2 regions of the Variovorax sp. 10L426 genome follow, and region 2 is predicted to be linked to the other one. Evidence: riboswitches for the same ligand, from Rfam matches in the RefSeq annotation. Region 2 holds a riboswitch; the other holds the start of a gene.

Region 1 (3,235 bases), on a different contig from region 2:
GTTCTCGCGCAGACCGCGGCGCCGCATACCGCCGCCCCCCCGGTGGTCCGGCAGGGACTCGGCAACACGGCCATCGTCTACGAGGCCTTGAGTTCCGGCAGCATCGATCTCTATGCCGAATACACCGGCACCATCGCCCTGGAGATCCTCAAGAGTCCTCAGTCGATGACGCTCGAGGACATGAACGCGGCGCTCCGGCCGCTGGGCCTGGGCGCCGCGATTCCCTTCGGGTTCAACGACGGCTATGCGCTCGCCATGCGCGCGGCCGATGCGGACCGCCTCGGCGTGCGAAGCCTGAGCGACCTCGCCAGCCATCCTGAACTGAAGCTCGGACTGTCGAACGAGTTCATCGGCCGCGCCGACGGCTGGCAAGGGTTGGCTGCGCGATACGGTTTCACACAGACGCCGACGGGGCTGGATCATGGGCTCGCCTACGACGCCATCGCGGCGAAGCAGATCGACGTCACCGACATCTACACCACCGACGCCAAGATCGATCATCTCGGCCTCCGTGTGCTCGAGGACGACCGCCAATATTTCCCTCGCTACGACGCGGTGGTGCTCTACCGGCTCGACGTGCCGACAAGATTGCCCAAGGCGTGGGCGGCACTGCAGAAACTCGAAGGCCGCGTCGACGAGCACGCCATGATCGCAATGAATGCGCGTGCCGAATTGCAGGGCGTGGCGTTCGACGCGATCGCGCGTGACTTCCTGGCGCAGAGCAAGATCGTCGCCCAGGCACCCGCCGCCAAGACAACCGGCTCCGCCCTCCCCAAGGAAGCCGCGGCACGGGGTTTCCTCGCCAAGCTGTTCGGCCCCGACCTTGTCCGCCTCGCGCGTCAACATCTGCTCCTGGTGGCGGTCTCGGTCGGGGTCGCCATCCTGATCGCGGTGCCGGTGGGAGTCCTCGTTTTTCCGCACCTGAACGCGCGTGCGCTCGTCCTGGGGCTCACGGGCCTGCTGCAGACCATTCCCTCGCTCGCACTGCTGGCGATCCTGATCTCGGCCGTCGGCGCGATCGGCCTGGTGCCGGCGCTGATCGCGCTCACGCTCTATTCGCTCTTGCCGATCATGCGGAACACAGTCACCGGCCTGGCCGAAGTCCCGGTCGGGTTGCGGCAGGCAGGGACCGCGCTGGGAATGACCGGCGGCCAGACCCTGCGGGTGGTGCTGCTGCCGCTCGCGCTCCCCACGATCCTTGCCGGCGTGCGGACGGCGACGACCATCGCCATCGGCACCGCGACGATCGCGGCCTTCATCGGCGCGGGCGGTTTCGGCGAACGCATCGTGACCGGCCTGGCACTCAACGATCGCGAACTGCTGGTCGCCGGGGCCATACCCGCGGCGGTGCTGGCCCTGCTCAGCGAGGCATTCTTCGAGTGCATCGAATACCTGATGCGTCGCAAATACTGAAACTTGAAACTGAACGCATCGACAGGCTTCTTCCGGTGCAGCAACTTCACTGAATTCGCCGTTGGGCACGCCTTCGATCCCTTACACTCGCGCAGTCAGGAGAGAGCCCCGCCGCGTCGGGGCCGCCGAAGGCGCAGGTCCCATCGAAGCACGGGCCCGAACGCTCAGGCAAAAGGACTGGCGAAGCGCCCGCATTCAGGGCGTTTCCTTGCTGGAGAGAGACGACCCGTCGCGACGACGGACTCGTCCACCGAAGGAGCAAGCCCCGATCGTGGGGTGAATCTCTCAGGTAAAGCGGACAGCAGGGGTGGCCCATGGCTTCGGCCATGGATCTGGACTGCCCCCTTTTGGAGAGTGCCTTGGCCTCCGCATCGACTGACGATCTTCTGAAGACCCCGCTTCACGCACTGCACGTGGAGCTTGGCGCGCGCATGGTGCCTTTCGCCGGCTACTCGATGCCCGTGCAATACCCGGCGGGCCTCATGGCCGAACACAAGCACACGCGCGAGGCTGCGGGACTCTTCGATATTTCCCACATGGGCCAGTTGCGCCTGTCGGGCCCCGATGCCGCGGCCGCCTTCGAGACGCTGATGCCGGTGGATGTGATCGGCCTGGCGCCCGGCAAGCAGCGCTACGGACTGCTGCTCAATGACGACGGCGGCATCCTCGACGACCTGATGTTCTTCAACGAGGGCAACGACTCGCTGTTCGTGATCGTCAACGGCGCCTGCAAGCAGGCCGACATCGCGCACATCACCGCGAAGATCGGGCACCGTTGCCAGGTCCTGCCGATGCCCGACCACGCGTTGCTCGCGCTCCAGGGACCGCAGGCTGGCGCGACGCTGGCGCGTCTGTCGCCCGGCGTCGAGCGCTTTGTCTTCATGACCGGTGGCGCCGTGCAGATCGGCGGCATTCCGGCTTTCGTGACCCGCAGCGGGTACACCGGCGAAGACGGCTTCGAGATCTCCGTCGGCGCCGCGGACGCCGAACGCCTTGCGCGGCTGCTGCTCGCGCAACCCGAGGTCAAGCCCATCGGCCTGGGAGCGCGCAATTCGTTGCGGCTCGAAGCCGGGCTTTGCCTCTACGGCAACGACATCGACGAGACGACCACGCCAGTCGAAGCCTCGCTCGTCTGGGCCATGCAGAAAGTGCGACGGTCCGGTGGTGCGCGCGAAGGCGGCTTCCCGGGCGCGGCCAAGGTGCTGGCGCAACTCACTGCCGCGGACGGCACGGCGGGCCATCTCGACCACGACACCCTCAAGCGCAAACGCGTGGGCCTCGTCGCGCTGGAGCGTGTTCCGGTGCGCGACGGCACGCTGCTCGAATCCTTCGAAGGCCTCGCCATCGGCCAGGTGACCAGTGGACTGCTCGGTCCCACGGTCGACCGGCCCGTCGCCATGGCCTACGTTGCGCTGGCCTATTCCGAGCCCGGCACGCGCATCCAGGCGATGGTGCGCGGCAAGCCGGTGTTGATGGAAGTCAGCACCATGCCTTTCGTCCCGGCGCGCTATTTCCGCGGCTGAGACCCGATCTTCAAGTCCTGCCGATTTCGTTCCGATTTCTTATCTCAAGGAGCTTTTGTTCATGACCACCAAGTACACCAAGGATCACGAGTGGGTTCGCCAGGAAGCGGACGCGACGCTCGTCACCGTCGGCATCACCGTCCACGCGCAGGACGCACTGGGTGACGTGGTCTTCGTCGATCTGCCTGAAGTGGGCAAGACTTTCGCCCAGGGCGAGGTCGCGGGTGTGGTCGAGTCGGTCAAGGCCGCCGCCGACGTCTTCATGCCGGTCTCCGGCGAAATCACTGAAGTCAACGAAG
Region 2 (3,235 bases):
GGCGATTGCCGACGTGGCCGAAGTCGGCATGCGCTTGAGCTTCTGCCGGCGCAACGCGCAGGCCGCGCGCTCCGACCTCATGCGTGTGTGCGCCGAAATCCGGGAGGAACTGGAGCCCGAGGAGCAAACCTTGGCCACCGCGCGCGCAGTGGCGGCCGGCGAGGCCGAAGCGGCGCCGCATCCGGCCCGCCGCATCGCCGGTGCCGTCTACGTGAGTTGCTCAGGCCGCGGCGGCCCGCACTTCGGCGCGCCGGGCGCCGAGTTGCAGATCGTGCGACACGCGCTGGGCGATGTGCCGCTGGTCGGCTTCTTCGCCGCCGGCGAGATTGCGCGGCACCACCTGTATGGCTACACCGGCGTCTTGACGGTCTTCACCAGCGACGACTGAGGCTTCGTTTCTGCGCGCGCGCCGGTGAAGCTGAAATCCACCTCGGGCGCGAGACCGCTGACGATGCGTGCGATCGACTTGCCCGAGCCGCAGGCATGGGTCCAGCCCAGCGTGCCGTGGCCGGTGTTGAGGAACAGGTTCGGCAGTTTCGTCGCGCCGATCAGGGGCACGTTGCTCGGCGTCGCTGGGCGCAGCCCGGCCCAGAACTGAGCTTGCGTGGCGTCGGCGGCACCCGGAAACAATTGTTCGACCCGTCGCACGATGGCTTCGCAGCGCACGCGGTTCAGGTCGCGGTCGTAGCCGTTGAACTCCGCCGTGCCTGCGATGCGCATCCGATCGCCGGTTTCGGAGGTGTAGCGCGAGAAGACGAGCTTGAATTCGTCATCGGTCAACGACACCTGGTAGGCCTTGGGCGCGTCCACGACCGGCATCGTGACCGAATAGCCTTTGGCCGGGTAGATCGGCAGGCGGATGCCCAGCGGCGCGGCAAGCAGCGGGCTCAGGGAACCCATGGCCAGCACGAAGGCATCGCCCCGGATGCGCTGGAACCGGCCCTCGCTATCGGTCGCTTCCACATGGTCGATCGTTCCGCCGGCCTCACGAAGAGCGGTCACGGTGTGGCTCATCAGGAAGCGAACACCTGCGGCCTTGGCCAACGCTGCGAGTTCGCGCGCGAAGTGGTTCGCATCGCCCGATTCGTCTTCGGCGGTGTAGGTGGCGCCGGCCAGTTGCGGGCGGACGTGCGCCAGCGCGGGCTCAAGTTTCACTGCTTCATCTGCCGAGATGACGCGGCGATCGCAGCCCAATGCGCGCATCTGTTCGGCTGGCGCCAGAGCGGCGTCGAATTCCTTCTGCGTCGTATAGAAGTGCAGGATGCCCTGGGTCCGCTGGTCGTAGGCGATGCCGGTGTCGCGGCGCAGTTGCTGCAGCGTTTCGCGGCTGTAGGTGCCCAGGCGAACGATCTGCTCGATGTTGTGGCGGGTGCGCGCCGGCGTGCATTCGCGCAGGAACTGCAGTCCCCAGAGCCACTGCCGCATGTCGGCGCGGAGGCGGAAGAGCAGGGGAGCGTCCTCCTTGCCGAGCCATTGCAGCACCTTCAGCGGTGCGCTCGGATTGGCCCAGGGCTCGGCATGGCTCACTGATATCTGGCCGCCGTTGGCGAAGCTGGTTTCGGCAGCAGGTGTGGCCTGCCGGTCGATCACGGTCACTTCATGGCCGAGTTGCTGGAGGAAGTAAGCCGAAGTCACGCCGAGCAAGCCGGCGCCAAGAACGATCACGCGCATTTCAAGAACCCTCGAAGGTTGCAGCTCTTGGCTCGAACGGAAACGGATGCTGTGAAAAAGAAAAGCAACCGGACCGTGCGTCCAAGTTGCCGCTCCCCCTGTCCTCGGTACCTGAGAGATTCACCCGTTGCGCCCGCAACAGGTTTGCTCCTTCGGTGCATCACGTGGTGTGATGGCTCTCCAGACGGCTCTGACAGTTGGTGCAGTACAGGCTCGTTTGTGCGAGCCGACCTGAGCGTTTATGGGAGTTTGCGCCTTCGGTGGGGCCGCCAAGCGGCCCGCTCTCCTGCAGTGCGGCGATTGTAGGGGCGCCGCGCCCGGCTGGCTACAGCCCTCTGAAGGCGAAGTCGAGTTCGGGCCGCAAGCCGCTGACGATACGGGCGATCGATTTGCTCGCGCCGCAGGCGTGCGTCCATGTCGCCGTGCCCGGGGCGGTATTGAGGAACAGGTTGGGGACTCGCGTCTTGCCGACCATTGGCAGCCGATTGCGGCTCACCGCGTGCATGGCGGTTTCGAACGAAGCCTGCGCGGTGTCAGTCATGCCGGGAAACAGCGCCTCGATGCGCCTGAGGATCGCTTCGAAGCGGTCCGAGTCTGGCTCGCTCTGCTCGTCATGGCTCACGCGCACGGTGGAAGAAACCCGGAGATAGACACCGTTGGCGTTCTCGACGCGTGCGATTCGAAGCTTGCCCTGTCGGTCGTGCAGCACGATGTGCGGTGCGTGCGCGGCGTCCCTGACCGGCATCGTGGCGATGTACTCGCGAACGAAATTCAGCGGCATGTCGATGCCAAGGTCTTCCGCATGCGGAACGCTCGATGCGCCCAGGGCGAGAACATAGGACTGCGCGCGCACGGTGGTGGGTTGTCCTTGTGCATCCAGCAGGTCGACATGACTGATGCGGCCGTCACGCGTCTTCAGCGAGACCACGGTGTGCTTCATCATGAAGCGCACACCGGCCGCGCGGCAAAGAAAGACGATGCTTGCCGCGAACTGGGCGGGATCGCGTGCCGGGTCCTCGAGCGAGAAAGTCGCTCCGGCGAGCTTGCTGCCGACGGCATGCAATGCAGGCTCCAGGCCCGTGGCCTCTTCGGCGGAGAGCAGACGTTCCTCGCAGCCGAGTTCGGACCAGTGGGGTGCGCGGGCCATGCGCCCATGGAAGGCTTGGGCGTCGGTGAAGAAGTTCATGAGCCCGTTCGAGCGCGGCCGTTGCGACATGCCGGCCTCGTCACGCAGCGCACGTGCGCTCTCGCGGCTGTAGGCGGCGAGACGCACCATGTGCTCAAGCGGGTCGCGTTTCGCCGGTTCGCCAATGGCTCGGTCGAGCAGCTTGGCGATGCGATGACGCACCTTTGCGCGCAGGCGGGACCAGCCGCCTTCTGTTCGTCGCGCATAGGCCGAATCCGCTTCGGAGCGTTGCAGCGCAATCGCAGATTCGCTGGGTTCGGCCCGGCCCCGGGCCTTGGCGGCGGGGGTCGCGTGGCGGTCCACCACGATCACCTCGTGACCGAGTTGCTGAAGGTAATAGGCCGTCGTTACACCGAGCAAACCGGCGCCGAGCACAAC

What was found. A riboswitch is a leader RNA that binds a small molecule or an ion and turns the genes downstream of it on or off. The one in region 2 is predicted to bind glycine.
Region 1: another riboswitch for glycine. It lies ahead of gcvT (glycine cleavage system aminomethyltransferase GcvT); the one in region 2 lies ahead of AC1DHL_RS21425 (D-amino acid dehydrogenase).

What each region holds. Positions count from the first base shown of each region.
Region 1 is NZ_JBFTJF010000004.1:155,278-158,512, reverse strand. It holds gene AC1DHL_RS07350 (ABC transporter permease/substrate-binding protein) at 1-1,413, shown strand, start outside; glycine riboswitch at 1,500-1,599, shown strand; glycine riboswitch at 1,615-1,725, shown strand; gene gcvT (glycine cleavage system aminomethyltransferase GcvT) at 1,740-2,936, shown strand; gene gcvH (glycine cleavage system protein GcvH) at 2,998-3,235, shown strand, end outside.
Region 2 is NZ_JBFTJF010000015.1:63,827-67,061, reverse strand. It holds gene AC1DHL_RS21430 (FIST signal transduction protein) at 1-388, shown strand, start outside; gene AC1DHL_RS21425 (D-amino acid dehydrogenase) at 349-1,671, opposite strand; glycine riboswitch at 1,760-1,865, opposite strand; glycine riboswitch at 1,870-1,970, opposite strand; gene AC1DHL_RS21420 (FAD-dependent oxidoreductase) at 1,997-3,235, opposite strand, start outside.